DNA from 4 places in the Paractinoplanes brasiliensis genome. Region 1 is predicted to be linked to each of the others. Evidence: riboswitches for the same ligand, from Rfam matches in the RefSeq annotation. Region 1 holds a riboswitch; each other region holds the start of a gene.
The links. A riboswitch is a leader RNA that binds a small molecule or an ion and turns the genes downstream of it on or off. The one in region 1 is predicted to bind cyclic di-AMP.

Region 1 (7,451 bases):
TCGCCGTACCCGCTGGGCGCGTCCTACGACGGCGGCGGCACCAACTTCGCCCTGTTCTCGGAGGTCGCCGAACGGGTCGAGCTGTGCCTGTTCGACGACGACGGCACCGAGACCCGCATCGACCTGCCGAGCGTGAGGCGATGGTGTGGCACGGCTACCTGCCCCGCATCGTGCCCGGCCAGCGCTACGGCTACCGGGTGCACGGTCCGTACGACCCGTCCCAGGGGCTGCGCTGCAACCCCGGCAAACTGCTGCTCGACCCGTACGCCAAGGCGATCGACGGTCACTACGAGTGGAACGAGGCCCTCTTCTCGTACCGGTTCGACGACCACGCCGCGTACAACGACGAGGACTCCGCCCCGTACGCGATGAAGTCGGTGGTCATCAACCCGTTCTTCGACTGGGGCAACGACCGGCCGCTGCACATCCCGTTCCACCAGACCGTGATCTACGAGGCGCACGTCAAGGGCATGACCGCGCAGAACCCCAAGGTCCCCGAGGACGTACGGGGGACCTACTCCGGCCTGGCCCACCCGGCAATGATCAAGCACTTCAAGGAGCTGGGGGTGACCGCGGTCGAGCTGATGCCGGTTCACCAGTTCGTGCACGACAGCAACCTGGTCGAGCGCGGCCTGCGCAACTACTGGGGGTACAACACCATCGGCTTCTTCGCGCCGCACAACGACTACGCCTCGTTCGGCGGGCACGGCGGGCAGGTGCAGGAGTTCAAGTCGATGGTCAAGGCCCTGCACCAGGCCGGCATCGAGGTCATCCTGGACGTTGTCTACAACCACACCGCCGAGGGCAATCATCTCGGGCCGACGCTGTCGTTCCGCGGCATCGACAACCCGGCGTACTACCGGCTGGTGGATGACGACAAGCAGTACTACTACGACACCACCGGCACCGGGAACAGCCTCAACGTACGCCACCACGAGTCCTTGCGGCTCATCATGGACTCGCTGCGCTACTGGGTCACCGAGATGCACGTCGACGGTTTCCGGTTCGACCTGGCCGCCTCCCTGGCCCGCGACTTCCACGAGGTCAACCGGCTCGCGGCCTTCTTCGACCTGGTCAACCAGGACCCGATCGTCTCGCAGGTCAAGCTGATCGCCGAGCCGTGGGACGTCGGCGACGGCGGCTACCAGGTGGGCGGGTTCCCGCCGCTGTGGACCGAGTGGAACGGCAAGTACCGCGACAGCGTGCGCGACTTCTGGCGGGGCGAGCCGATCGGCCTGGGGGAGTTCGCCTCCCGGTTCGCGGGCAGCTCCGACCTGTACGAGATCGACGGCCGCCGCCCCATCGCCTCGATCAACTTCGTCACCGCGCACGACGGCTTCACGCTCGAGGACCTGGTCTCCTACAACGAGAAGCACAACGACGCCAACGGCGAGGACAACCGCGACGGCGAGAGCCACAACCGCTCATGGAACTGCGGCGTCGAGGGCCCGACCGACGACGCCGCCGTCATCGCGCTGCGCGAACGGCAGAAGCGCAACTTCCTTGCCACGCTGCTGCTGTCGCAGGGCGTGCCGATGATCGCGCACGGTGACGAGCTGGGACGCACCCAGGGCGGCAACAACAACGTGTACGCGCAGGACAGCGAGATCAGCTGGGTCGACTGGGCCGAGGCGCGCCACCACGACGTGACGACGGTGTTCACCCGCCGGGTGACCAAACTGCGGGCCGACCACCCGATCTTCCGCCGGCGCCGCTTCTTCACCGGCGAGCCGGTCGGGGAGTCGGGTCTGCCCGGCATCGCCTGGCTGCGCCACGACGGCAGCCCGATGCGGGAACAGGACTGGGCGCCCGGCGCGGCCCGCACGCTGGCGGTGTTCCTCAACGGCAACGGCATCTACGAGGCCGACGCGCTGGGCGAACGCATCGTCGACGACTCGTTCCTGCTGCTGTTCAACGCCGCACCGGAGGAGGTCGAGTTCACCCTGCCCGGCCAGGCCTACGGCAACGCGTGGGAGGTCGCCCTCGACACCGCCGACCCGCTGCTCGCCAAGGCGGGCACGGTCAAGGCCCAGGAGGGGTACGCCTGCCCCCGCACGCCATGCTCGTGCTGCGCTGCCAGTACTGATCGGCGAACGGCGGCCGGCCGGTGTGCACCCGGCCGGCCGCCGTGGCGCCAGAAGTGGGTGCCGTCCCCTACGATCGGGCCCGTGTTGGCGTACACCGTGGGGGCCTTGCTCTTTCTGGTCGGCATCTGCCTGTCGCTCGCGTGGCACGAGGCGGGGCACATGCTGGCCGCCCGCGCGTTCGGCATGAAGGTGCGGCGCTTCTTCGTGGGCCGCGGCCCGACGGTGTTCTCGTTCCGGCGTGGCGAAACGGAATACGGGTTGAAGGCGCTGCCGATCGGCGGGTTCTGCGACATCGCCGGCCTGACCTCGCTCGACGAGCTGAGCGCGGACGAGCAGCCGCGCGCGATGTGGCGTTACCCGGCGTGGAAGCGCACCACGGTCATGCTGGCCGGCCCGGTCATGCACGTGATCCTGGCCGGGGCGATCCTCTACGCGATGGCCCTCACTGTGGGCCTTCCCAACCTGAGCCCGGTCACCGAGCCGGTCGTCGCGGCCACCTCCTGCGTCGGCACTGTCTGCCCGGCGGCTGAGGCCGGCCTGCGCGCGGGCGACCGGATCGAATCGATCGGCGGCACGGCCACTCCGCGCTAGGTCGACGTGCTGACCGCCGTACGGGCCGCCGACGGCCCCACCGCGCTGGTCGTGAGCCGCGGCGGCGAGACGCTGACGTTGACCGTGGACGTCGCACAGGGGCGGATCGGTGCGTCCCCGCAGCCGCCCCCGGCATATGTGGAAGGCGGCTTGTCCGAGACGGCGGTGTTCACCGGCGACCTCCTGAAGGCGAGCGCCGTCCAGCTCGCCGCGTTCCCCGAGCGGATTCCTGCCGTGGTCCAGGCGATCGGCGGCGAACGCGACGTCGACACGCCGATCAGCATGGTCGGAGCGAGCCGCCTCGGGGGAGAGGCCGTGGAACGCGGCCTGTGGGCCACCTTTCTGTTGTTGCTGGTCAGCCTCAACCTGTTCATGGCCGTGTTCAACCTGCTGCCCCTGCTGCCGCTCGACGGCGGCCACATCGCGGTGGTCTGGTTCGAGCGCGTCCGCGACTTCGCCCGCCGCCTGCGCGGCCGCCCAGCCGGCGGCCCGGTCGACTTCACCCGGCTGTTCCCGGCCACGATGGTCTTGATCGTCCTCGGCGGGGCGGTGATGGCCTTGACCATCACCGCCGACATCGTCAACCCGATCCGACTGTCCTGAGGCCACCGCGGGCCGGCGTCGCCTGCCCGGAACCGACATGCTGGTGCCGCACTGCCGGCGCGGGCAGCGCGCGACGGCCGGCCGGGGTGCCGCACCCGGCCGTCGCGCCTCAGGCTGACAGGACCGGCCGCAGGCACCGAGCCCTCCTTGAGCAGCCGGGTGCTCCCGCTACGCCGGGCCACCTCGTCGAGCCCGGCCACCTCGTCGAGCCCGGCGATCTCGCCGCGTGCGGAGAGGCGGAGTTCGCGGAGGCGGAGTCCGCGGAGGCGAGTGTGCCCGGTCGCCGTCGGGCGCTAACGCGGGTCCCGTACGGCTCCCATGAACACGATCGTGCCGGTCTGCTGGTCGGAGATCGTGAACTGGAACGGCCGATCGGCGCGGAACACGACCGGATCGACGCGGGCCGAGGTCATCATGGCCCCGCCCGTGACGGCGGCCGCCTCGGTGCCCTTCTCGTCCACCCGCACATACGTCTTGTGATAGACCTTTTCGAGCCACCGCCCGTCGGGGGACATCGGGCGGAAGTTCGCGCGCCCCGCGTCGAACGGGCTCGCCATGCCCAGCTCGCGCAGCGGCGCCTTGAGATCACCCTCCCAGCGCAGCTCGAAGCGGGGCAGAGCCACATCGTCGAACTCGCGCGGGGCGAGCTCGCTTTTCAGGGCCTGCCACTCGGCGGCGCCGGCGGTTCGCCCGCTCGCGGAAAGAACGACTTCCATGCCGTAGCGCCCCTTTTCCCCGTACGGGAGACGCAGCATCCGGAAACCGTCACGCTCGGCATAGTCGAAGGACGCGTGGGTCAGGTGCATCATCGGCACCACTATCGGCCCGCCCGCGGTGGTGAATCTCTCGTCGCGCGTGTCCTCGAACTCGCGCTGCCACTTGCCGAGGAAATACACCGCATTGACCAGTACGAGCACCGCCTGCGCGCTGGGCAGGCCGAGCTCGCGGGCGATGCCCTTGATGCGGCCGCCGGTGTTCTCGTCGACCCATTCGTCGATTTTGCGAGCCGTCTCCGCCGAACCCAGGTCGACGTTCTCCACCGTTCCGCCGAAACTGCGCCGCACAAAATCGACGTACGCGTCCTCGAGCGTCCCGCTGTTGTAGAGCGCGTCGGACACCGACAGTGTCACGTCGTCGGCGCCGGCCAGTTCGCGCAGCAGCGCACCGACCCGCTCGTCGCGCCCCTCGCGCAGCCCCAGCACCCGCGCCATCTCGGTCGCCGTGTCACCGTCGGCCCCGGCCGCGACCATGGCGAGAAGCACCGAAACCGACAGCGGCGAGGTGATGGTGTTCTTGTCCTCCCGATCGACCTCGTGGAACAGGTCGAAACCGAACCTGTTGACGGCCTGAGCGACCGGCGCGGCGTCACTCGCCGCCAGCTTCACCTTGATGCGAGCGGCGTCGCCGGGAACCTCGCCGCCCCCGCACGCCGAGGTCGTCAACAAGCCGCAGACCAGCGCAAACGTAACTAGGACACGAATCACAAATCCTTGGACCACGGCCGCGCCTTCCCGGTTCCGCATCGATGAGAACAAGCTCACGATCGCCCTTCCAGGCTTGGCCGTACGGGCGGTCGCGTGGTTACCGTCGGCCAGTCCCGCAATCGTGGGCACCCCGGGCGGAACGCCGAATCCTGCCGCCGCCCGTGCGGAAACGAACCCAAGGCATGGAGCGGGGGACCCACAAGTTCCTCGACGCGCTGCTGCCCTTTTGCGGCACGCGCGTCTCGGGGTGAAGCCGCCGATGCGCGCGGCCGGGCAGCCCAGCCCGAACCCGACAGCTCACCTCGCAGGCGTGGAGGTAGCTTTTCATGGCTCAGCTCGGAAAGAAGACCCGTGTCGCGTTCGGCCTGACCGTCGCCGGTTTCGCGGGAGCGGTCGGTTTGCTCGGCCCCGCGTCGCCCGCCCAGGCGGCCAGTGTGAACTGGGACGCGATCGCCAAGTGCGAGTCCGGCGGCAACTGGAAAATCAACACCGGCAACGGCTACTACGGTGGCCTGCAGTTCAGCCGGAGCACGTGGAAGGCGTACGGGGGAACGAAGTACGCCTCGACCGCGAACAAGGCCACCAAGGCCGAGCAGATCAAAATCGCGGAAAAGGTGCTGAAGGGTCAGGGAATCGGCGCCTGGCCGACGTGCGGCAAGAAGGGCGGCACCCCCAAGGCCACCGCCAAGAAGGCCACCGCGCCGAAGAAGGCCACCGCTGCGAAGGCGGCCACGACCGGCAAGCACTACGTCGTGAAGCCGGGCGACACGCTGGCCTCGATCGCGGCCAAGCACCACGTCAAGGGCGGCTGGAAGGCCCTGTACCAGCTGAACAAGCCGGTGCTGAAGAGCCCGAGCCTGATCTTCCCGGGTCAGCGGCTGGCTCTCTGAGCCTGTGGGCGCCCGGCTCGGCCCTCGTGGCCGGGCCGGGCTGCCGTCCCACCCAGTGGACAGGCGACGGTCCGCGCGAATCGGCCCGTGAGCTGCGCCGGATCACGCTGGACATCGACTGAACTAAATGGAAACTTAAGCTTTACAAGTGTTTTCCCCCGCCGGGGATCCTCAAGTGTGAAGATCTCTCACATAGACGGACATGGATGTCCGCCCTCGTGGGAGAGGAACACACGTGAGATTTGCTGTCGCGCTGGCCGGCGCCATCGCCCTGGCCAGTGGGGGCCTGGTGGCCACAGCCACAACCGCTTCCGCCGCGCCGGTCACCCCCGGCTCGTCGCTGATCGACCAGGCCGGACCGGCGATCAAGAAGTCCGCCAAGGACCGCTTCGCGGTTCACACCAACAAGAACGGCATCGTCCGCTACACCCGCACGTACGACGGTTTGCGCGTCTACGGCGGCGACCTCGTCATCCGTACGAAGGCCGGGAAGTTCGCCGGAGCGTCGGCGGGCCTGGCCAAACCGCTCAGCCTGGGCACGAAGCCGACGGTGACCGCCGCGAGCGCGAGCGCCATCGCCAAGGGCCAGTTCCAGGGCACGATCACCAAGACCGGTTCGCCGGAGCTGTTCGTCGACGCCAGCAGCGGTGTCGGCAAGCTGTCGTGGGAGACCGTCATCACCGGCTGGCAGCCCGACGGTCAGACCCCGTCGCGGTTCCATGTCATCACGGACGCGCTGACCGGCAAGGTCGTCGGCTCCTACGACGAGATCGAGAACGTCGCCGGCACGGGCAACAGCATCTACTCGGGCCAGGTCACGATCGAGAGCACTCCCTCGGGCGCCTCGTTCAACCTCGTCGACCCCGTACGGGGTAACGGGTCCACTTGCGACATGAACAACCGGACGTCGGGAACGTGCGCCACGTTCACCGACGCCGACAACACCTGGGGCAACGGCGCGGCTTCCGACCGCCAGTCGGCTGCCGTGGACGCACACTTCGGCGCCGCCGTCACGTTCGACTACTTCAAGAACGTGCACGGCCGCAACGGCATCTTCGGCGACGGCCGGGGTGTTCCCTCCCGCGTGCACTACGGCAGTTCGTACGTGAACGCTTTCTGGGACGGCGCCCAGATGACGTACGGCGACGGCGCGGGCAACGCCGAGCCGCTGGTCGCGCTGGACGTGGCCGGGCACGAGATGTCGCACGGCGTCACCGAGAACGTGGTGCCGGGCGGCCTGACCTACTCCGGGGAGTCGGGCGGTCTGAACGAGGCCACGAGCGACATCTTCGGCAGCATGGTCGAGTTCTACGCGGACAGCAGCGAGGACGCCGGCGACTACGACATCGGCGAGAAGATCGACATCAACGGCAACGGCACCCCGCTGCGCTACATGTACAACCCGACCCTCGACGGGCGTTCGCACGGCTGCTGGTCGACGTCCACCCGCAGCGTCGACGTGCACTACTCCTCCGGCGTGGCCAACCACTTCTTCTTCAACCTGGCCGAGGGCTCGGGCGCCACCCCGTACGGGACCTCGCCCGTCTGCGGCGGCGCCGAGTCGGTGACCGGCATCGGCAAGGAGAAGGCGGCGAAGATCTGGTTCCGCGCCCTCGACGCGTACTTCGTCTCGAACACCGGGTACGTCAACACGACCACGCCCGGCAACACCGCCCGCGCCTACTCGCTTGCCGCCGCCACCGACCTGTACGGGTTGTGCAGCACCGAGTACAAGGCCGTGCAGGCGTCGTGGACCTCGGTGAACGTGGCCGGCAACGACGAGGAGTGCTACGACG
Region 2 (7,451 bases), 3.7 Mb from region 1:
GAGCCCGTGGTCGACGCCGAACAGAGTGACCTCGCCGAGGGGCCGCGAGCCGTCGGTCGTGATCGCGAGCTGGATCCGCCGGCCGCCGACCCGGTTCTGATAACAGCGTTTGAGGTACGCGATGCCGGCCTCGACGTCGAACGGCGACGGCATCGGCGACCACCGGGCGATCTCGGGTTCGTCGAGCATGCTGACCAGGTCGTCGAGGTCGTCCGACCGCCACTCGCGCAGGATGATGCCGTCCCCCGTCAGTGTGAGCGGATAGGGCAGACGGCTGGCGGCCATGATTGAATCCTGCCCGTAAGGACCGGTTGCGGCCAGTAGCGCTGGATATGAAGCCGATGAGGGATTGGTCATGCCGGCAGCGTCGGATTGCCGCTATCGCTCCCGGCACGTTCGCGAGATGATGCACGGATCTTGACACACCCGACTTTTGCCCAATGTGGAGGGTTTTCGGGTGGCGTGATCGAGGAAGTCGTAACGTTGACACCGTGGAGAAACAAACCACGACGACCGGGCGCGGCGAAACGTACGCCGGACGATCCCGCGAGCAGCGGTCCGCCGAGCGGCGCGCGCGGATCATGACGTCGGCGGTCCACCTGTTCGGCACCCGCGACTACGACGATGTCACGGTCGCCGACGTCTGCACCGCCGCGAAGGTCTCCAAACGGTACTTCTACGAGCATTTCGACGACCGCGCCGACCTGCTGGTCAAGGTCAATCGCGAACAGAACGAGTGGCTGCTGCGAGGTGTGGCCAAGGCTGTCCCCGAGCGGCCGGCCACGCTCGGCGAGGTCTTCCGGCCCGCGCTGCACACCCTCGTCGACATGTTGCGCAACAACCCCGAGAGCGCCCGCGTGATCTACGTGAACGCGCCCCGGATGGAAACGCGCCGCCGCGGGGTGCTGCGTGAGGACGCCCAGTTCGTCGCCGCCATGCTCAGCCGCGCGGTGGGCAAACCCAAAGACCAGAGAGGCTTCGACCGTACGCTTCTCGCGCTCGTCGCCGGCCTCAGCGAGGTGATCATCGACTGGATCTCGCACGACATGGACGGCGACCCCGACCAGCTCGCCGAGCACCTGACCGGAATCGCCCTCGCCCTCGCCACCAGCGCCGCCGCCCTGTAGCCACGCGGGAGCGTCAGAGGCGGCGGGCTGTGATCTCCACTCCCGCCGCTCGCAGGCGCTCGACGAGGGCGTCGCCCAGCCCGGTGGCCGGGGTCAGCACACCGCCGTCCGAGGGCGGCAGGACGTCGCGATCGTGGACCAAGGCCAGCGCCGACTCGGCGAGCATGAGGGCGGTCGCCGCGTACCCGGGGTCGCCCTTGGCCCGGAACCGCGCGGTGTAACGGGCGCCGGTCGTCGTCGTGGTGAAGAAGTCCATCGTGAAGTGGCCGTCCCGCTGCGCGCGCTCGGTCGGGCCGCTGCCCGGTTTGGGGAGCAGCCGGTCGAGGACGAACCGGGTCGGCGGCAGCATCATGCCCGCGACCAGGGCGCCGAGGCCGAGCTTGACCCCGTTCGCCACGAGCGGCGACAACGGGGAGGCGCCGACGCTCATCAGCTCGCGATAACGGAAGCGACGACCGTACCGCCAGTTGTGCAGCGCGTTGCTGCGGCGGACCACCCGGGTGTTGTAGGACGCCATGAAGAACGGAGCGAGGGTGCCCCGCAGCGTGGGATGCACGTCGGCGCCGGCAACGGTGGCCGCGTCGCCCTGCCGGCCCAGGTCGGGCTCGCCGGCGCGATCGGGACTGAGCGAATAGGGGCCGGCGGCGAGCCGGCGCAGGCCACGATCGTTCTTGACCGCGTCGAGTTGCTGGCGCATCGAGTCGATCGTGCCGCCGCTGATGCCACCACGCATGCTGGTCACGACCATCGTGGTGTCGGTGAGCTCGCCGGCGCCGTCGGCCGCGACCTGCTGGGCCAGGACGTGCACGCCCAGGTCGGACGGGATCGAGTCGAACCCGCACGAGTGAACGATCCGGGCCCCCGTACGGGCGGCCGGCTCGTGATTGGTGTCGATGCTCTGCCGGGCAAAGATCACTTCACCGGTCAGGTCGACGTAGTCGGTGCCGGACTCGGCGCACGCCCGGACCAGTGCCTTGCCGTACTTGAGGTAGGGCCCGACGGTGGTCAGCACCACGCGGGTCGAGGCGGCCAGCCGGGCCAGCGCCTCGGTGTCGGCGGCGTCGGCCACCAGGATCGGCCAGTCGACGCCGAGCTTGTCGCGGATCGCGGCCACCCGGGACTCGGACCGGCCGGCCAGGGCGAGACGGGTACCCGCCGGGGCGTGTCCGGCGAGGTAGCGAGCGGTCACCGCGCCGACGAACCCGGAGGCGCCGTAGACGACGATATCGTGATCCCTGGCTTGATCGGTCATGGTTCTGGATTCTGCATCAGCGCTCCGGAAACCGCTCGGGCGGTTTAGTCTCAAGCCGCTTGTTCCCTTACCGATTCGGCTGGTCACGGGCTTTCCAGGCGCCGGAACCGGCCCTGTCCGCGCTCGCGGACACCGCGGGCGGAACGCCGAGTCCTGCCGCCGCCCGACGGGACGAACACCCACGGCATGGAGCGGGGGACCCACGTTCCTCGGCGCGTCCGCGCGCCTCGGGGTGAAGCCGCCACACTCGCGCGGCCGGGCGCCTCAGCCCGAACCCGACAGCTGACCTCGCAGGCGTGGAGGGTTCTCTGTCATGACACGAGTCTGCAAACCTGCCCGCACAGCGCTTGTTCTCGCCACGGCGGGCATCACCGGCATCACCTCCCTCATCGGCCCGGCCGCTGCCGCACCCTCGCCCACGGCCGACGTCAACTGGGACGCCATCGCCGCATGCGAGTCGGGCGGAAACTGGAGCATCAACACCGGCAACGGCTACTACGGCGGCCTCCAGTTCAGCCGCAGCACCTGGCGTGCCTACGGCGGGTCCCGTTTCGCCCGTACAGCCGACCGGGCCAGCCGTGCCGAGCAGATCGCCATCGCCGAACGGGTGCGCGACGGCCAGGGCCTGGGCGCCTGGCCCACGTGCGGCCGCCGGGCCTCGTCGACCAAGCAGTACCGAGCCGCCCAGGCAGCGAGAACAGCCGGCGTACGCACCGAGCCGGAACGCTCGTCCCAGCGCGTCTACATCGTGCGAGCCGGGGACACGCTCGCCGTGATCGCACAGCGGACGAGATTCCCCGGCGGCTGGCGCGCCCTGCACCGCCTCAACCGCGACGTGCTCCCCAGCCCGCACCGGATCTACCCCGGCCAGCCGCTCGCGCTCGCATAGGTGGCGCGATGCCGCAAGAGGTGGTCACGGCCGGCGGGCCGCCGGGGCGTCGAAGTGGATCCGTGAAAGCGGCACCAGCGCGCCCTCCAACCGGCGCAGTGCCGTGGCCACCATGGTGGGCGGCCCGCTCAGATAGAAGTCGTGGTCGGGCCAGGGCCCACGAGCGGCCACGAGCGCGGCGACGTCGCCCACGGCCCGCGTGACGGTCAGCCACGGGTGCCGCTGGGCCAGCAGGTCGACGGCCTCGCGGTCGTAGAAGGCGGCCTCGTCCGGTTCGCCGCGGAAGAGGTGGATCCAGCGGGTCCGGTTGAATCGGGACAACTCGTCGATCAGCGCCTTCGCGGGGGCGAGCCCGGTGCCCGCCGTGACGAAGACAAGGTCACGGCGGGAGTACGGGTCGAGCGTCAGGGAGCCTCGTGGGGAGCCGATCCGCAGGGTGTCACCCGGTTTGAGGCGCTCGACGAGCGCGGCCGACACACCGTCCGGCCTGACCGTGCGTACGTGGAACTCGAGCCGGCCGTCGGGGCGGGGCGCGTTGGCCACCGAGTAGTCCGCCCAGCGCCACGGCACGTACGGGCATTCGATGGCGACATGCTGGCCGGCCCGGAACGGCAACGGTCGCGGTGTGCGGCAGGTGAACACCGCGACGTCGGGGCCGCGCCGGTCATGATGCAGAACCTCGGCGGGCCAGAAGTCGGTCAGCACCGTACGCGCCTCGATGTCGGGTCGTCAGAGAGCTTTTACCCGATCAGCGTCACCGACATGATCGGCGGGCAACGGACAACCGGTGCGAACCTGCAGTTCGCCACCCGGATCGGCAGACCGGTCAGAACCGCGGATCGATGTGGATCTTCGGTGCGGACCCGTGACGCTTCCCGACGAGCACGTCGGCCGCCTCCGCCAGCCCGACCGTCTCGGCGATCAACGGCCGAGGATCAACGGCGCCTGAGGCGTACGTCTCGATGGTCTCGCCGAGTCCGCCCGACGCGCTCAAAATGCCGGCGACGGTGACGTCCTTGAGCACGGCCTGCCGAGTGTCCACCAGCGACGGCTCGCCCGAGATGCCGATGCAGACGACCCGTCCGCCGGGCTCCACCCGGTTGACAGCGAACGCCGGCAGGTCGTACGCGTTGGTGGCGTCGATGATCGCGTCGAACGGCACGGACGGCAGGTCGGTCCGGGTCCACGCCTCGGTGAACCCGAGCCCCCGCGCGAAAGCGAGCGATTCGGCGGTGGCGCCGAGCAGGTGGACGACCGCGCCGTGGGCCCGAGCGAACATGGCAGCGAGCAGCCCGATCGTGCCCGGGCCCATGACCAGCACCGTCTTGCCCGGGGCGGGGCCGGCGGCCCGGACCGCACGCAGGGCATTGCCGCCCGGCTCGACCAGCGCGCCGAGGGCCGGGTCGACGGAATCGGGCAGCTCGAACAGCGCCTTCGCCGGCACGGGCAGGCTCTCGGCCAGTGCGCCCGGCCAGCCGTTCCGGATCCCGATCTCGTAGCGGTCGGCGCACAGGTGCTGGCGACCGTTCCGGCAGCGGGCGCAGCGACCACAGCCCAGCATCGTGTCGCCGGTGACTCGCTTGCCCACCCACGAAGGGTCGACCCCGGCGCCGGCAGCGGAGACGACACCGCTCCACTCGTGGCCGATGCGGACCGGGTACGCGGCGTCGCCGCTCGCCAAGTAGGCCATGTCGCCGCTGAAGAACTCCATGTCGGTGCCGCACACCCCGGCGCGCTCGACGTCGACAACCACCTCACCGGGCCCGGCCACGGGCGGGTCGACCTCGACGACCTCGGAACGTCCCGGCCCGGTGATCACGAATGCGCGCATGCCGACAGTCTGCCGCCTGAATCGATCACACAACCGGGATGCCCCGGTAGCGGGGTCAGGGATGCGGCCTTCGACCTGATCGTGTCGTCGTTGAGTCAGCATCACCGGTCTGATGCGGAGGATGGAATTCGCGATCTGCGGCGAGTTCTGCGTCCCGGGGGAATGTTGTGGATTTATGACCTTCGGTGGGTTTCGGGGCGGGCTCGGAGAGCGGCTGAGCGGGAGTTCGAGGAGGTCCGGCGGGGAGGGGGTTCGGGGATTGGGGTGGGTGATCGGGCGGTTGTGGGCTCGATAGGGGTGTGGCGCCGGCCCGTTACGGTCGCGCGGCGGCTCGGGGCGGGATTCGGCCTGCATCTGTTGTGGGTGGGCTCGCTGCGGCCCGTGACGGTTCCATGGCGGTTGAGGAGGGTGCCGGGCGGGCGTCGTGGCCGGTCTTGCTGCCGCCGGTCACTGTCGCGTCGTGGTTGCGCAGGGTGCCAGGCCCGCACCCGTCGTGGGCCGGCTTGCTGCCGCCCGTCGCCCTCGCGCTGCGGTTGAGCAGGGTTGCAGGCCCGCATCCGTCGTGGGCCCGCTTGCTGCCGCCCGTCGCCCTCGCGCTGCGGTTGAGCAGAGTTGCAGGCCCGCATCCGTCGTGGCTGGGGCCCGTCACGGTTTCGCGGGGAAAGGTGGACGTGGCGGCTGTGGTGTGGTCAGCGGGCCGGCTCTGGGAGGGGGCGGGAGCGGCGGGTGGTTGCCAAGCGGGGTTCGGCCAGGACGACCAGGACGGCTGCCGTCGTGAGGAGGGCGCCGGCCAGTGTGGGGGCCTCGGGGCCGACGGCGGTGAGGAGCCCGCTTCCCAGCAAAGCGCCCGCTGTGATGCCGATGTTGAAGGCCGTGGAGGTGCCCGCGGCGGCCATGTCTGTGCTGCCAGGGGCGACCTCGAGGACTCGGGTGCTGAGGATGGACGCTGTGCCGGAGAGGGCGAAACCGGCCACCGCGGTGGTGATGACGGCGGTGAGCGGGCTGGCGCCGAAGGTGAACTGGACGGCCAGCGTCACGGCCTGCAGCGCGGTGGCGGCCAGGAAGCTCGGCCAGCCCCACCCGCCCACGACCAGGCCGGCCACGACCACGCCGAGCAGGCCGGCGATGCCGCGCAGGGCGAGGATCGGGCCCAGGGCCGCAGGGTCGAGGCCGCTCACACGGGTCAGGAAAGGGTCGATGTAGGTGAAAGCGGCGAATGCCCCGGCGACCGCGAGCGCGCTGGCGACCACGAGCGTGCGGTAGCGGCCACGGTCGGGAGCGGTGCCGCGGTCGGCGTCGCTCGCGCCGCGTGGGGTTTCGGGGAGGAGGGCCAGCACGACGACCAGGACGAGCACGCCCAGCAGGCCCAGGAACAAAAACGGCAGCCGCCAGCTGGACTGCTGGCCCAGCCACGTGCCCAGGGGGACGCCGACCAGCGGCGCGGTGGAGGCCCCTGCGAACACCATGGACAGTGCCCGGCCGCGCAGGCGTTGCGGGAACAGGCCGGCCGCTGCGGGGGTGACCACGGCCCAGAAGACGGACTGGCTCAGGGCGATCACGACCCGGGCCGCCAGCAGGGACAGATAGTTCACGGCCAGGGCGGACAGCGACGTCGACACCACGAAGACCGCCAGGAGCAGGACGAGCAGGCGGCGGCGCGGCCAGGTGGCGGTCAGCCGGACCAGTGGCAGCGTGGCGATCACGACCACGAGCCCGTACGCCGTGACGAGCAGGCCGATCGAGGACTCGCCGACGCCGAGGTCGCCGGCCATGGCAGCGAGCAGGCCGATCGGCAGGGTCTCGACCGTCACGAAGAGGAAGGCGCCGATCGACAACGCCGCCAGGGTGACCCAGGCACGCGTACGGCTCGCTTCCACGTGGACGACGTTACCGACGGGGTGTGACAGAGAGCCCGTTCGGATGAGCAGAAGTCCCTGGCCCGGCCCTTACGATGCCCTCCGTGTCGCATCGGATGGTTCGCGCAGCGTTGACGGCCGCCCTGGTCGCGGGATCGACCGCGGCCGTCCTCGGCGTGCCGGGCCCGGCCCGTGCCGTTGACCTCACCACCACGCTACCGATCGCGTCTTTCGGCGACATCGTGGTCAACCCCGAGAGCCGGCTGATCTTCATCAGCGACCCGGTCGGCGGCAAGCTGATCACCACCGACTACGCCGGTGTCGTGAAGAAAACCACCATCAATCTGCCGGGCATCGCCGGTCTGGCGTTCGACGCGGACGGCGGCGAGGTCTACGCCGCGCGCCCCGATGCCAAAGAGATCAGCGTCTTCAAGAAGGACGGCTCTCCGACTCAGAACTTCACGGCGTCGGGCAACGCCAAGCCGGTCTCGTTGGC
Region 3 (7,451 bases), 3.5 Mb from region 1:
TGGGCGTGGACGACGAGGAGACGGCGGGCTGGCGGGACGCGGCGGCCGCGGTGCACATCCCGTACGACCGGGAACTGGGTGTTCACCAGCAGTCCGAGGGCTTCACCCGGCTGCAGGAGTGGGACTTCGAGGCCACCCCGCCCGAGGCGTATCCGCTGCTGCTCAACTACCCGTACTTCGACCTGTACCGCAAGCAGGTGGTCAAGCAGGCCGACCTGGTCATGGCGATGTACATCCGGGGTGACGCGTTCACGCCGGAGGAGAAGGCCCGCAACTTCGCCTACTACGACGCGCGGACCGTCCGGGACTCGTCGCTGTCGGCCTGCGTCCAGGCCGTTCTCGCGGCCGAGACCGGTCATCTGGAGCTGGCGCACGACTATCTGGGCGAGGCCGCTCTGATGGACCTGCACGACCTGCACCAGAACTCGCGGGACGGCCTGCACATCGCGTCGCTGGCCGGCACGTGGATCTCGCTGGTAGCCGGTCTGGGCGGCATGCGCGACTTCAACGGTCAGCTCTCGTTCGCGCCGCGCCTGCCCAGCCGCATCAACAACCTGGAGTTCTCGCTGCTCTGGCGCGGGCTGCGGCTGCGGGTGAACGTGACCGCCGACGAGGTGACCTATTCGCTGCGCAACGGCGGCGGATCGGCCCGTCTGGTGATCAACCACCACGGCAAGGACGTCGAGGTCACCCAGGTCAAGCCGGTGACCGTGCCGATCCCGCCGCCGCACCCGGTCGGCCCGGCGCCGATCCAGCCCCAGGGCCGCGCCCCGGTGCGGCGCATGACCAGCTGACACACGGCAACGAAAAAGGCCCCGGGTCACACCCGGGGCCTTTTTCCTGGTCGATGACACTTACAGCATCGACACGTGCACGTGGTCGGTGTGGTCACTCGGACCGCTGTACGAACTCCAGCCGCTGGCCGGGAACCAGATCTGCTTGTACCAGATGACGTAATAGATGCCGAGCTTGTCGGCATTACGCACCAGAAACGCCATCAGGTTGTTGCCGTACCTGCGGGTGTCGGCATTATGAGCGGGCGCGAAACCGCGGTTCTGCAGCGACCAGTCACAGGCCCGGCCCTTGGGATGCTCGAACGGCCCGCCGTTGCGGTGACAACCCACGAATCTGTTGAAGCCGGCCTTCTTCACCTCTTTGTACATGTGATGTGTACGCGCGGTGATGCAGCCATTGGTGGTGGGGTCCGCCACGTTGCAGCCCTCCGGCGAGAAACCGCCGTCGGAATTGCGCGGCGCGGGGGTGGCGGACGGCGATTTCGCCAGCACCAGACCATGAGTGAGGCTTTCGCCGCCGACCAGCGCGAGCGCCTTGTCGGCCGCTTCCTTCTGCTTCCTCATCGCGACGAGGTTGGTCTCGTACTTCTTGACCTCGGCGTCGAGGGCGGCCTTCTTCGCGTTGACGTCGCGGATCGCCCGGTTGAGCTCGGCGAGCTTGCGGTCCTGCATCGCGTTGATCTCTTCGAGCGAGACCGCCTTGGCCAGGAAGTCGTCCGAGTTCTGGCTGCCCAGCAGGAAGCCGGCAGCCCCCAGGTGGCCGGTGCGGTACTGCTGGCCGGCGATGGCGTTGACCTCGGGCAACAGTGAGAGCCGCTTGGCCTCGGCGACTCTGATCTCGGTGGCCAGCCTCTTGCGCGCCGCTGTGGACTTGGTCACCGCGGCCTTGGCGGCGACGAAGCGCCGGTTCGACGACTCGATCACGTCGTCGAGGGTCGCGTTCTTGCCCACGGTGTCGCCCGACGTGCCCTCATTGGGGGCGCCCGAGTCGCCGGGCTCGGCGCCGGCCGGGGACGCGGGCACGGCCAGGAAAGAGATGGCCACGATCGGCGCCAGGGCAAGCATCAGCCACCGGCGGGGTCGTACGGTCAATGCAGTTCCTTCCGGTAAACCGCCGACCGGGTTAGCTGACGGGTTCGGGACGGAAGCGATCCCTACCGCTTGCGCGGATGCACCCCACTGACCTGGTTCCCCGGCTCGCCTCGCGGCGATTGGGCGGTGGTCTGCCGGCACCTCGGGGGCGGTGCCACGGCGGCAGAACCGGCGGCCAGTTTACCCGAGAGTTCAGCGAGCTTCAGGATCAGAGAATAGGCAATTTGGTAGCCGTCCGAACACATTGCGTAATTGTCGTCACGCGGCGTCGCCGGCGAATTGCATCGCGTGCGATAACTGTCGATCTCGTGATGAAGTCGGTATGGTCGGGTCGGTCTCCACCCCCAGGGGGCCGCCGCCTAATCGTCCATTCGACGAGCCGGGGAACCAATTTTTCCGGGGTGAATCCGCGTCCCGCGCGGTAGGGATCACTTCCGTCCCGAACCCGTCAGCTAACCCGGTCGGCGGCCGACGGAAGGAACAAGAGTGCGGCACAAGACTGTCCGGCGACGAACGGCGGCCCTGCTGGCCCTGCTCGTCGCGCTCTCCGGGCTGACCCTGGCGGTGGCCGGTCCGGCCGCCGCTGCGCCGGGTGACAACGGCGACGACGGCGAGGGCGCCCCCAAGTCCCTGATCCAGCAACTCGAGGTCGCCTCCAAGGGTTTCCTGGAGGCCAAGGAGGCCCTGGCACGGTCCAAGACCCGTCAGGCCCAGCTCGCCGCGAAGCTCAAGGAGCTCGACGCCGACCTGGCACCCCGGCAGGACGCCATCGACGAGATCATTCAGAAGTCGTACCGGACCGGCCGTCTCGGCCCGATGACCGCGCTGCTGGCGGCGGACTCGGCCGGTGGCTTCCTCGACCGCGCCGAGACGCTCGAAACCGTCGCGGTGCGGGAGAACCAGGTCGTGGCCGACCTGAAGGCGACCCGTGACGCCCAGCGCAAGGCCAAGCTGGCCATCGACGCCGAGGTCCGTGACCAGCAGCGGCAGGTCAACATCATGGCCAAGCGCAAGGTGCAGGCCGAGACCGCGCTCAAGGCGGCCAACACCGGTGGCTCGGACCGGACGGGCGAGGACGCCAAGGAGCCGACCGACGGCGGTTCGAGCAGCAAGGCCACCCCGGCGCCGCGCAACCGGGACGGCTCACTGCCCGACGAGGGGTGCACCGAGAACGACCCCACCACCAGCGGTTGCCTGACGCCGCGCACGCTGCACGCGCTCAAGCAGGCGAAGGCGGACGGTTTCACGCGCTATGTGGCGTGCTTCCGTGAGCAGAACAGCGGTGAGCATCCCAAGGGGCAGGCGTGCGACTTCGCGGCCGAGAAGAAGGGGTTCGGTGGCGTCGCGTCGGGTGGTGACAAGGCGTACGGCACCCGGCTGGCCAACTACTTCATCAACAACTCGAGTCGGCTGGGCGTGCTCTACGTCATCTGGTTCAAGCGGATCTGGCTGCCTTCGAGCGGGTGGAAGGCGTACTCGAGGGGCAACGGCGACCCCTCGAGCGACCACACCAACCATGTGCACCTCTCGGTGCGGTGACCGCTATTTGTTGACGTAGGACTCGTATTCCTTCAGCACGTCGTCGGTGGGGCCGTCGGCACGGATCGTCCCGGACTCCAGCCAGATGCAGCGTTCGCACGTGTCGCGGATCGACTGCTCGCTGTGGCTGACCAGGAAGACCGTGCCGGCCTCCTTCCGCAGGTCACGCACCCGTTGCTCGCTGCGCTTGCGGAACTTGGCGTCACCGGTGGCCAGCGCCTCGTCGATCAGCAGCACGTCGTGCTTCTTGGCAGCGGCGATCGAGAAGCGCAGCCGGGCCGCCATGCCCGACGAGTACGTCTTCATCGGCAGCGAGCTGAAGTCACCACGGTCGTTGATGCCGGAGAACTCGATGATGCCGGCGGCCTGCGCCTTGACCTCGGCCGGGGACATGCCCATGGCGAGGCAGCCCAGCTCGACGTTGCGCTCGCCGGACAGGTCGTTCATCAGCGCCGCGTTCACGCCCAGCAGCGACGGCTGGCCGGCCGCGTAGATGCCGCCGCCCCGCTCGACCGGGAGCAGGCCGGCGATGGCCCGCAGCAGCGTCGACTTTCCGGAGCCGTTGGTGCCGATCAGGCCGATCGCCTCGCCCTTGTAGGCCACGAAGCTGACACCCTTGACCGCGTGCACCTCGCGTACGGCGGCGCTCTTCTTGCCTGTGATGATCCGCTTGAAGCTGGCCAGCGGAGTGTTGGCGCCGGGCGCCACCGAGCCGTAGACGCGGTAGACGATGTGCGCGTTGTCCGCGATGACAGTGGGTTGCCGCTCGGTCTCAGCCACGGCCGTAGCCCTTCTCTCCGCGCCAGAAGTAGACGTAACCGCCGAAACTCACCACTGCCGTCCAGATCACAGCCTGCAGCCAGAGCAGGCCGATCGGCTGGGCCAGCTCGACGTTCTCCATCAGCGCGTGCCGGATCAGCTCGATGAAGATCAGCATCGGGTTGGCCTCGACCAGGGTGAGCTTCCAGCCGTCCAGTCGCTCGGCGAAGAACGTCACCGGGTAGAGCACCGCGGAGCCGTACATCCAGATGCGCAGGATGTACGGGATCAGCTGCCGGATGTCGGTGACCTTGGAGATCAGGCGCGACACGAACAGGGCCAGCCCGGCGTTGAAGAGCGACTGCATGATCAGGGCCGGGATCAGGAGCAGCCACTCGACCGTGATCGGCTCGCCGGTGAACAACACGATCGCGACGAGCACGACGATCGAGGCGACCATGTTGCGCACCTCGACCAGGGTGACCGCGATCGGCAGGCTGGCCCGGGGGAAATGCAGCGCCCGGATCAGGGCCATGTTGGCCGTGATCGACTGCGAGCCCGCCTGCACCACCGACTGCGTGAACCCGAAGATGAAGACGCCGGCGCAGAGGTACGCGATGAAGTTGTCGACGCCCTGCTTGGTGTTGATCAGCACACCGAAGATCAGATAGTAGACGCCGGCGTTGATCAGCGGGGTGAGGAGCTGCCAGACCACGCCGAGCTTGGTGCTGCCCAGCGAGGCGCTCACCTTCGCGTTGGCGAAAGCGGCTATGAAGTGCCGGTACGTCCAGAGGTGCCGGGTGTATTCCGGCAGCCTGGGCAGGCGCCCGGCCTTCGTCAGACCATGCCGAAGGGCCAGCTCCTTGAGCGATGGCCCGGTGTCGGACTCGGCAACCGCCGTCTGAGCCATGGGGTGGTGCTCCGATCTCGTCGGCCCGTGAGGGGTACCGGGCCCTGGTTCTTTAGGCGAGAACACTCCATCAGCATGTCAAGCCTCGGCCGATGGAACGGCTTCGTATCGACGTGCCGGGAAGGTTATCCGACCGAAGGGCGGAACGCAACCGTAACGTCCTGGCGTATAGTGACCGTGTGGCAACAGCAAAGCGCGCACCCGCCGGAGCCGCGGTGCTTCGAACCGACATCACCGTGGCGATCCGGGACGCGGTGATGCACGAGCTGGCCGAGGTCGGTTACGGCCGGCTCTCCATCGAGGCCGTGGCACGCCGCGCCGGCGTCGGCAAGACAGCAATCTACCGCCGCTGGAGCAACAAACTCGAGATGGTGCTCGAGATCGTCTCCGACGTGGCCGGACGCAGTGTGCCGCTGCCCGACACCGGCAGCTTCGCCGGCGACCTCCAGCTGATCATGATGATCGTGAGCCGGGCGCTGCAACACCGGATCGCGTCGCAGATCATTCCGGACCTGATGGCCGAGGCCGCCCGTAACCCGCAGATCGCCGAGACGCTCCAGACGGCCCTGCGCACCCACCAGCAGGCGGTCGGCGAAAAGCTGGTCGGCCAGGCGGTGGCCCGCGGCGAGCTGCCCCGAGGGACCGATCCGGACGTCGCGGTCGATCTGATCCTCGGCCCGCTCTACTGGCGGCTGGCCGTCTCCCGGTCCAAGCCCGACCCGGAATACCTCGAGAAGCTGATGACGGCGGTCACGGCGGCGCTGCGCCACTCCGGCAGCTGAAAGCAACCCACCTGCACCGGACGGTCGGCTGCAGGCGGCGTCGCGCCGGCCGAAGGTAGGGGCCTCGAATCCCCGGCCCCCGGAGCAGCCATGCGTTACGAGCACGTCGACACCACCGTTCTGGACGCCGGTGCGCTCCTGGCGCTCGCCCTGGCCGGCCGCGCCGTCGTGCCGCCGGTCGACGAAGCCCCGGCGGAAGCTCCGGTCGGCGCCTGGTCGAGCGCGGATGGCGCGGTTCGTCTGGAAATCAAGACCGACGGAACGTACGCGGGAAAGGTGCTCGGTCGCAAGCGCCCGGCACGTGGCACTTATCGCCTCGACGGCGGCACGCTGAACCTGTGCGACGACTCCGGCCTGCACACGCCCGTACGGGTGGGCCGCGGCGTTCTGGAGATGGCCGGCCACCGCCTGGGTCGCGCCGCCTGACCGCTCTGCCGGCCCCGGCCGGGTCAGACGGTGGCGGGGATCGCCCACCGCGAGATGGTGTTCACGCCGCGCCTGGTCGTCCGGGGACCACCGGGCCCGTACCCGCCTAAGCCCACGGTGCTTTGCGCCGAACGGAGGGAAAAGGGGGGATGATGCGGTTCCGAGTGGCACTCGTGATGCTGCCGTTGCTGCTGGGCGCCTGCGGTGGCGGCTCCGACCCGTCCGCGAGCGAGAGCCCCGCCGACGCCGGCGGCCCGGCCTGGGTGACGGTCGCCCCCGGGCGGGCGACGGCCAGCGTGACGCCGAGGTACTCCGGATCGCCGCGTCCCGGACTGCCGCCGGTGTCGTACCTGCCCACGAGCTCGGCCTGCGCGGTCGCCTGGAACGAGGACGTCGGCAAGGTCTTCATCCCGATGGTCGTGACGGTGGGCCGGGGCTCGCTGACAGTGCAGTGGCCCAACCGTTTCGGCAACCGCTACCGGGTGGCCGCTGTGCCGCAGGAGCTGGTCAGCGGCGCCCAACCCGAGCCGCAGTGGCAGACGGTCACCACCGGCGACGAGTGTACGGCCGGCACAACGATCCGCGGTCTCAAGTCCGGATCCCCGTACGTGGTGTGGCTCGACGCCCCGGACACGCCGCGTGCGGTCGACGGCTCGCGCAGTCTCTACAGCGGCCGCTCGCAGATCGTGAAGCCGGGCTAGGACGCGATGGTGTTGCGGCCACTCCACTTGGCGGCGTAGAGGCGGTCGTCGGCCTCGCGGAACAGCGTCTCGCCCGACATGCCCTCACCGAGCTCGGCCAAGCCGACGCTCACGGTCAGGCGTACGCCGGGAAGGATGTCGGCGCGGGCCACGGCGGCGCGGATGCGCTCGGCCACCTCGCGTCCCACGGCCAGGTCGCCCCGCAGGAACACGGTGAACTCGTCGCCGGCGTACCGGACCGGGACGTCGTCGGGACGGCAGTGCGCGCGCAGGATCCGGGCCACCTCGCACAGCGCCCGGTCGCCCGTGGCGTGCGAGTACGCGTCGTTGATCGCCTTGAAGTGGTCGAGGTCGACCAGCAGGAGCACCAGCGGCATGGCCATCCGGCCCTGGTCGATGTGCCGCATCAGCAGGTCGAAGCGGCGCCGGTTGTCCAGGCCGGTCAGCG
Region 4 (7,451 bases), 4.3 Mb from region 1:
AGAATCCAAAGGATTAGGTCCATGCAGATCCGATACCCGGTGCGCGAAAATCGGAAACCTGGTTATCGAGCGCCCACAAGTTCCGCGTCGGCCTCATCGGAGAGCAACTGGTAGACGTTGTACGCCTGCTTGATCACCGGGTGGGCGACGTTGCGGACGGGCACCCCTCCGGGCGTACGGCCGCGCTCCGAACCGTGGTGGGCGTGCCCGTGCAGGGCGAGTGCCGTCGGGGCCGCGTCGATGGCCCGTCCGAGCTGGTAACAGCCGAGGAACGGGTAGATCTCGAGCGGCTCGCCGACCAGCGTCTCGGGTACCGGGGCGTAGTGCGTGAGCGCCACCAGCGCATCGCACTCCACCGAGTTCAGGGCGTTTTCCAGTACGGTGGCGAACCGTTCGGTGGTGCCGACGAAGTCCTTCATCTCGCGCTCGCCGAAGTTGCTCGCGCAGGCCCCGGCGAACCCGCCGCCGAAGCCTTTGGTGCCGGCGACGCCGAGCCGCTGCCCGCGGACCTCCAGCACGGTCGCCGCGCCCTCCAGCACGGTGATCCCGGCGCCGGTCAGCACCTCGGTGACCTCGTCCTGCTGGTCGCTCTGGTGGTCGTGGTTGCCCAGCACGACCACCACCGGCACGGCCAGCCCGCCGAACTCCTGTGCGAAGCAGCGGGCCTCCTCAGGGGTGCCGTGCCGGGTCAGGTCCCCGGCCACCAGCAGCACGTCGGCCCGCTCGGGCAGTTCCTCGAGGGCGGGCCGGTAGCGGCCCACCACGTCCTTGTCCACATGAACGTCGCCCACGGCGGCGATCCGGATCATGAAATCTCCTCCACCTCGCTGGGCGCCTGGGCCCGGGTGATCCCGATGTCGCACGTGATCTGCACGTCCGGGAAGTGGCTGGAGATCTGCTTGCAGATCTCGTCGCGGCGCTGCGCGCTCTCCACCTCGCCGCCGAGCACGATCAGGTGGTCCCGGCGCTGCACGGTGATGCCCTGCTCGGCTATCCGGTCGTGCTCGGCCAGCAGGCGCTGGATCTCGGCCTCGAGATCGGTGTCGGTGCTCATCGCCAACCCTCTCGTCGTCAGCTTGCGAGTGCTTCCTCGTCGTTCGGGAACGGCACGACGTCCAGCCGGTCCAGCAGGATGAGGAAGGCCTCGGCGTACGGTGATTTCTCGGTCTCGCGGCGCACCCGCGGCCAGTCGATCAGCTCGCGCAGCGACCGCGCCACCGGCAGCCCGGTCGCGAAGTCGCAGTAGTGCTGGCTGTAGCTGAGCAGTTTGTGCACCATCAGCTGGGTCGCCGACAGCACCGGCATGTAGATCGCCTCGACCGAGATCTGCTCGGTGTCGTTGAGGGTCTCGTCGGTCACCGGCGTCTCGACAGGCCGATAGATGAGGTCCACCATCCGGTCCTCGTCGTAGACCTTGACCAGCCAGTCCTCCGGCGGCTGCTCGGTGCGGAAGCCGACCTTGGCCAGCTCGGCCAGGGCCTGGTCCTTGTCCTGCTCACGCAGCAGGAAGTCGACGTCGTGGTCGCTGGAGTGCCCGCCGTGCGCGTAGACCGCGAAACTGCCGCCGAGGGCGAACGGTATGCCGGCGCTCTTCAAGGTGGAGGCGACCATCTTGAGTGTCCCCGCCAGCCCCTCGTCCACCCGGTGCGGCATGGTGTTTCCCCCTGTCGACGTGTGCGGTTCGATGTCGGATACGACTACCCGGGCCGCCTCTGATTGAATCGCCACCCCTGCGAATCACCGGACAAAACCCCATTTTGGTACGCCGGACCCGCCGTTCGCTTGAGAACAGCGCGTGCGCCCGCCCGTTACCGTTGGATGGCATGACGCACGGCAGGGTTCCGGCCCCCGGCATGATCGCCCTGGTCGGCATAGACGGCTCGGGCAAGACCACTCAGGCCCACCGCCTGGCACGCGAGTTGAGCGCCGCGGGTGTGCGTGCCGCCTATCGCCGCAACGCGGGCGGCCGCCACTGGTTCGGGCGCCTGGCCCGGCTTTTCGGCAAGAGCGACGGCGACGCTCTGCTCGGCCGCCGCGGCATGCTCGCCGTCGAGTCGGTGCTGCGCTGGCTGGCCATTCTGCGCACGCTTCTGCGCCGTGCGGTCACCGGCGGCACGGTCGTGATGGACCGCTACGCCTTCTGTCAGTACGCGAGCCTGCGGGCCCGGTCGGCGAAACCGGCCGCCGAGCGCCGCGCGCGACTGGCCTACCGGTTGTTCCGCGCCCCCGACGTCACGTTCTTCCTCGACGTCGACCCGCAGGTGGCTCGCGACCGGATCGACGCTCGGGGCTACGACAGCGAGACGCTGGACTACCTGGCCGCGGCGCGCGCCGCCTATTACTCCTTGCCCGAGTTCGCGACGTTCGTGGTGATCGACGCGAACGGCACCCCCGACCAGGTGTCCGCGGCGATCCACGCGCACCTGGCCGGGCGGGCGGCGCCCGATCCGGGCCACTCGGTGCGCAGCATGATCGTCGCCGGCGGCCCGCTCGTGGCCGCTCTGGCCGTGGCCGGTGAGCAGTTCACCGAGACGCTCTGAGCCCGTTACGCCCGGCCGTACACCGGGATCTGGGCGCCGCTGGTGGGCGCGGACGCCTCCGACGCCAGGAACAGGATCGTGGGCGCGATCTGCTCGGGGCGCACCCACTTGCCGAAGTCGGCGTCGGGCATCGCGGCCCGGTTGACCGGGGTGTCTATCACGCTGGGCAGCACCGTGTTGCAGCGCACGTTCTTCGACCTGTACTCCACGGCGACCGAGGCGGCGAAGGCGAGCACGGCGGCCTTGGAAATCGCGTACGCCGAGCCGCCGGGGAAGGGCGACAACGCCGTACGGGAGGACACGCAGACGATGCTGCCGCCGCCGGCCTCGACGAGGTGGGGCAGGGCGGCCTGGGTGACGAGATAGGTCGGGCGCAGATTCTGGTCGAGCTGTGCCACGAGCCCCGCGTACGGAGCGTCCGCGATCAGGGGGCCGGTGGCGAACCCGCCGACCAGGTTGATCACCGCGCGCAACGGCGCCTCGGGGCCCCGCGCTGTCACGGCGGCGGTGACGGCCGTGGTGACTTCCGTCTCATCGGTGAGATCGGCCACCAAAGGCACGGCCCCCTCGGGCAGTTTGCCGACCGACCCGGCGCGTACGGGGGTGACCACACGCCACCCCTCGGCGATGAAGGCCGTCACTACGGCGACCCCGAGGCCACCCGTTCCACCCGTGATCAGAGCCGTGCGCCCGTTCCCCATGACGCCCATCGTGCCCCTCCCGCGATCATCAGCACTGTGTTGTTCGTCACCTCAACATCCGGATGGGGCGCCGGCGCCGAACCGTTGTCAGAGGGGCGTCACTCGCAGGGAGGTCACCCGGGTGGGCTAGTGATCTGCGCTGCCGCGTGCCGCATTGTGGCAGGTGGTCCCGTTTCGGTGGTGCGTCGGGATCTTTTTGTGGTGTCTTTTGTTTCAAGCCCGGCCCGAAGCTGTCGATCCAGCACATGAACCTGGCGCGCCCAAGCAACGTACTGGGTGGTGACGGACGTCCCAAGGTCATTGGTGATGGGCGTCGCTGTGAGGGACGAGGGGCCGATGGTGTCATGAGACTTGCAACGGGTATGCCTCTGTCGGAGCGACCGCCACCGGTCGCGCGACCGAATGCCGGATGGCACGAGCCACCGGGCACGAAAGCCCTGTACAGGAAGTACGCATGCGGCTCTCAGCCTTCCCCCAGGCATTCGTGACACTTTCGATCCACCAGCCGGAATCAGTACAGGCAGCCAATTGTTGTGTAGATGCCAGTAACCGCAATGTGCGAACTGCGGACGTTACGGGGAGGAACTGATGGATACAGGTATCGCCCGTAACGGGGTTAGTGAAGGCAATGAGGGGACCGTGGGCAACGTGGAGAAGAACACCGTGATGCGGACCGACCAGGTCGCCGAGGAGCGCGACCTCGTTGGCGTCTACCTGCACGAGATCTCCCGGACTCCGCTGCTGGACGCCGCACGGGAGGTCGAGCTCTCCAAGGCAATCGAGGCGGGCCTCTATGCCGAGCACCTGCTCGACAGCGGCGAGGTCCGGCGCGGTGTGAGCCGGGAGGAACTGGAGCGCCTGGTCTCCGAGGGCCAGAAGGCCAAGGACCTGTTCATCCGGGCCAACCTGCGACTGGTGGTGTCGATCGCCCGGCGCTACGTGCGTTCCGGCATGCCGATGCTCGACCTGATCCAGGAGGGCAACACCGGTCTCGTCCGCGCCGTCGAGAAGTTCGACTACGAGCGCGGCTACAAGTTCTCGACGTACGCCACCTGGTGGGTGCGCCAGGCGATCAGCCGGGCCATCGCCCAGCAGGAGCGCACCGTGCGCCTGCCCGTCCACCTGGTCGAGGACGTCAACCGGATGCGTAACGTGACCCGCCAGCTCGTCCGTGAGCTCGGCGGCGACCCCGAGCCCGAGCAGGTGGCGGCCGCTCTCGGCGTGACCGTCGAGCGCGTCAACGAGCTCACCCGCTGGGCCCAGGACACGGTGTCGCTCGACACCCCGGTCGGCGACGACGGCGACACCAACCTCGGTGACCTGGTCGCCGACAGCGACGCCCCGTCACCGGAAGAGATCGTGCTGACCGCCCTGGAGCGCCAGCGCATCGAGGGGCTGCTCAACCACCTCGACGACCGGTCGGCCGGCATCATGCGGGCCCGCTACGGCCTCGAGGACGGCCGCGAGCACTCGCTGACCGAGGTGGCCTCGCGGTTCTCGCTGAGCCGCGAGCGGATCCGCCAGCTCGAGATCCAGGCGCTCGGCCGGCTGCGCGAGCTGGCCCGGGCCGAGGGCCTGCAGGCCGCCTGACGTTCCACCCCGCATCACCCCCCGTTACTCACAGACGCGAAAGGCCGGTACCCGAGTCGGGTACCGGCCTTCTCCGTGCGTGGGCCCTAGACGACTCGTCCGTACCCGTACGGGGTCATGATGTTGATCGTGCGCTTCTTGACCACCGTGCCGGCGCGCGGCGCGTCGATGATCTGACCGTCGCCGACGTAGATCGCCACGTGCCCGAGGCTGCGATAGAACACCAGGTCGCCCGGCTTCAGGTCGTCGCGGCTGATGCGTTTGGTCTCGCTCCACTGCGACTTGGTCTGGTGCGTCAGCGACTTGCCCGCCGCCCGCCACGCCGCCGAGGTCAGGCCGGAGCAGTCGTAGCTGCCCGGACCGCCCGCGCCGAACAGGTACGGCTTGCCGATCTGGTTGTACGCGAACGTGACAGCGATGCCGGCCTTGCCGGAGATCTCCGGGATCGGGCCGTCGTACTTGCTGCCCGACTCCTGCGCCTGGCCGAACGCGACCTCACGCATCTCGAAGAGCTTCTTGAGGTCCTTCTGGATCGCCGCCTTCTGCGTCGACAGCGCCCGCAGCTGGGCGGTCTGCTTGGTCTGGGTCGCCTTGAGGGCGGCCTGACGCTCGTTGAAGCTCTGCGTCGCCTCGGTGTACGTGTCGATGTCGCGCTGGTTGGCCCGGGTCAGCATGTCGAGGTAGCTCATGCGGTCCATGAGGCCGTCCTGTGTGCCCGACAGCAGCGCGCTCATCGGTCCGACCCGGCCCTGCTTGTAGGACGTGGTCGCCAGGTTGCCGACCTGGGCGCTCGCGACCTTGAGCGCGGCCTGAGCGGGGGCCAGAGACGCCTGCAGCTTCTTGGCGTCGGCCTGGGTCTTCTTCAGGGCCACGTTCATCGCGTTGTACTGCTCGGTGACGTCCTCGAGCTTGTCGGACGCCGTCTCGATCTGTTTCTTGAGCTCCGTCTCGGACGGCGCCGCTTGCGCGGGCGTCAGGAAGGAGCCGGTGATCGCGGCAGCCATCGCCGCGACGACGAGGACCCGAAGCCTCGTACGGGGGTGGGGCACCGGTCAGTGGCCTTTCTTCCGCCTGGCCGCCTACCGGGTCAGCTGACGGGCTCGGGCGGGAAGAAGGCCCTACCGCGCTGACGCGGATTCGCCCCGGGAACGTGGTTCCCCGGCTCAATCGATTCGGCGGCGTTGGCCGGCGCCACCAGGGGGAGTGGCTGCGGACCGAACCAACCGGATCAACCTATCGGCGAAAGATTCAAATGCAAGGGGTCACAGAGTGATTTAAGACAATGGACCGCTTTGCGTGAATGATCCCGATAGCAGCTAGTAATTCGACGGAAGCAATGCGTCGAACTCGGCTGTCAAACTGGACTTTTCGCCGGCTCCTCGGCCGGCACCCATTCCCGGCTCACTTTACGCTCGGCCCAGAACGACAGGAACGGGACAGTGCCCGAGAGCATCACCAGCAGCATCCGGCCGAACGCCCAATGCGCACGGCGGGACAGGTCGAACGTCGCCACCAGATAGACCATGAACAGGAAACCGTGCGCGGGGCCGACCGCCTCGACGACGACCGGGTCGTCGCCCAGATACTTCAGCGGCATGCCCACCACGACGAGCGCGACCAGGACCACGCCGACGATCCACGCGATGATCCGATAACGGGTCAGGGCACCCTTCACGATCGTTCTTTTCCTATCCGGGATAGTCGCTCGGGCGGGCGCCGGGGGTGGCGTTCAGCCAGGCGAGATAGTCGTTGTACGCGGTGAGCTCGGGGTCGTCCTCCGGCGTGGAGGACTGAGTGGCCACGCGTACCGGCCGGCCGACGGTAACAGCCGAACCTGGGAGCCTTTCGCCCGCGGCAGCCTGCGGCTCCTCGGCCTTCACGAGGCGGCCCTTCTTGCGGGCGAGCTGGACCTCGCGCCACCAGAGGAACACGACGAAGGCCGCGAACACCGGCCACTCGAACATGTAACCCCAGCTGATCGAGTTGCCCTCCTGCGCACGGCTGAACTGCCACCAGCCCAGCACCAGGCAGCCCGAGGCGAGAACCAGTGCCAGGACGTGGCGGGCGATCCACGCCGGGGTCCACAGGCCCTTCATGGCCACCAAGCGTACCGGCGGGGGTTTGCTGACCGTCGGCACGGGCATCTCGGTAGGACGCTGAGGCCCGTTCCGACCGGAGGTGCACCATGACCGACGCAGGTGACGCTCCGCTGATGGAGACCGGCATTGATCCGGCCACCTTCGGCGACGACGACCTGTTCCGCGAGCTAGCCAGCCTCTACCGCACCCGCCTGGCCACCCTGCGTCACGGCCCGGACGCGGCGCTGAGCAACCACTTCAAGCGGACCGCCGAGCTCGAGACCGAGTACATCACCCGCTATCCCAGCCGGGAGGTCGACCCCGACCGGCTCACTCAGGACTTTTAGGGGTTCCCTTGATGCAGTCGCTGCGCGCCCGGATGTCGCGCGTCGGGCAGTCCTACGCCCCGCACGAGCACCGCCCGCTGGGTGGCTACGCCGTCGCGATGGGTGCCTTCGGAACGCTGGCCGCCTCACTCGCCGTCGCGGCCAAGGTCACCGGCAAGGCCGTACCGACCCGTCCCTCCACCGCCGACGTGGTGC

Region 2: it holds a riboswitch for cyclic di-AMP, as region 1 does, so the genes downstream of both, C8E87_RS12805 (LysM peptidoglycan-binding domain-containing protein) here and C8E87_RS29475 (LysM peptidoglycan-binding domain-containing protein) in region 1, are expected to answer to the same signal.
Region 3: it holds a riboswitch for cyclic di-AMP, as region 1 does, so the genes downstream of both, C8E87_RS13835 (coiled-coil domain-containing protein) here and C8E87_RS29475 (LysM peptidoglycan-binding domain-containing protein) in region 1, are expected to answer to the same signal.
Region 4: it holds a riboswitch for cyclic di-AMP, as region 1 does, so the genes downstream of both, C8E87_RS09725 (C40 family peptidase) here and C8E87_RS29475 (LysM peptidoglycan-binding domain-containing protein) in region 1, are expected to answer to the same signal.

Annotation. Positions count from the first base shown of each region.
Region 1 is NZ_SNWR01000001.1:6,560,739-6,568,189, forward strand. It holds partial or broken gene glgX (glycogen debranching protein GlgX) at 1-2,086, shown strand, start outside; gene C8E87_RS47005 (site-2 protease family protein) at 2,184-2,678, shown strand; gene C8E87_RS47010 (site-2 protease family protein) at 2,685-3,281, shown strand; gene C8E87_RS29470 (serpin family protein) at 3,575-4,726, opposite strand; cyclic di-AMP (ydaO/yuaA leader) riboswitch at 4,928-5,090, shown strand; gene C8E87_RS29475 (LysM peptidoglycan-binding domain-containing protein) at 5,092-5,655, shown strand; gene C8E87_RS29480 (M4 family metallopeptidase) at 5,891-7,451, shown strand, end outside.
Region 2 is NZ_SNWR01000001.1:2,865,857-2,873,307, forward strand. It holds gene C8E87_RS12790 (GNAT family N-acetyltransferase) at 1-285, opposite strand, end outside; gene C8E87_RS12795 (TetR/AcrR family transcriptional regulator) at 492-1,127, shown strand; gene C8E87_RS12800 (saccharopine dehydrogenase family protein) at 1,141-2,379, opposite strand; cyclic di-AMP (ydaO/yuaA leader) riboswitch at 2,546-2,691, shown strand; gene C8E87_RS12805 (LysM peptidoglycan-binding domain-containing protein) at 2,693-3,268, shown strand; gene C8E87_RS12810 (FAD-binding oxidoreductase) at 3,293-3,973, opposite strand; gene C8E87_RS12815 (zinc-dependent alcohol dehydrogenase) at 4,095-5,099, opposite strand; gene C8E87_RS46790 (class I SAM-dependent methyltransferase) at 5,124-5,636, shown strand; gene C8E87_RS12825 (MFS transporter) at 5,789-6,976, opposite strand; gene C8E87_RS12830 (hypothetical protein) at 7,060-7,451, shown strand, end outside.
Region 3 is NZ_SNWR01000001.1:3,107,820-3,115,270, reverse strand. It holds gene C8E87_RS13840 (glycoside hydrolase family 65 protein) at 1-794, shown strand, start outside; gene C8E87_RS13835 (coiled-coil domain-containing protein) at 855-1,886, opposite strand; cyclic di-AMP (ydaO/yuaA leader) riboswitch at 1,890-2,022, opposite strand; cyclic di-AMP (ydaO/yuaA leader) riboswitch at 2,233-2,369, shown strand; gene C8E87_RS13830 (coiled-coil domain-containing protein) at 2,373-3,425, shown strand; gene C8E87_RS13825 (ABC transporter ATP-binding protein) at 3,429-4,205, opposite strand; gene C8E87_RS13820 (ABC transporter permease) at 4,198-5,094, opposite strand; gene C8E87_RS13815 (TetR/AcrR family transcriptional regulator) at 5,310-5,876, shown strand; gene C8E87_RS13810 (Atu4866 domain-containing protein) at 5,967-6,302, shown strand; gene C8E87_RS13805 (hypothetical protein) at 6,452-7,003, shown strand; gene C8E87_RS13800 (GGDEF domain-containing protein) at 7,000-7,451, opposite strand, start outside.
Region 4 is NZ_SNWR01000001.1:2,213,712-2,221,162, reverse strand. It holds gene C8E87_RS43575 (GPGG-motif small membrane protein) at 1-23, opposite strand, end outside; gene C8E87_RS09755 (metallophosphoesterase family protein) at 63-809, opposite strand; gene C8E87_RS09750 (BON domain-containing protein) at 806-1,054, opposite strand; gene C8E87_RS09745 (nucleotidyltransferase) at 1,072-1,653, opposite strand; gene C8E87_RS09740 (dTMP kinase) at 1,824-2,540, shown strand; gene C8E87_RS09735 (SDR family NAD(P)-dependent oxidoreductase) at 2,546-3,241, opposite strand; gene C8E87_RS09730 (sigma-70 family RNA polymerase sigma factor) at 3,830-4,831, shown strand; gene C8E87_RS09725 (C40 family peptidase) at 4,918-5,835, opposite strand; cyclic di-AMP (ydaO/yuaA leader) riboswitch at 5,893-6,019, opposite strand; gene C8E87_RS09720 (DUF3817 domain-containing protein) at 6,186-6,506, opposite strand; gene C8E87_RS09715 (hypothetical protein) at 6,520-6,927, opposite strand; gene C8E87_RS09710 (DUF6158 family protein) at 7,017-7,256, shown strand; gene C8E87_RS09705 (DUF1360 domain-containing protein) at 7,268-7,451, shown strand, end outside.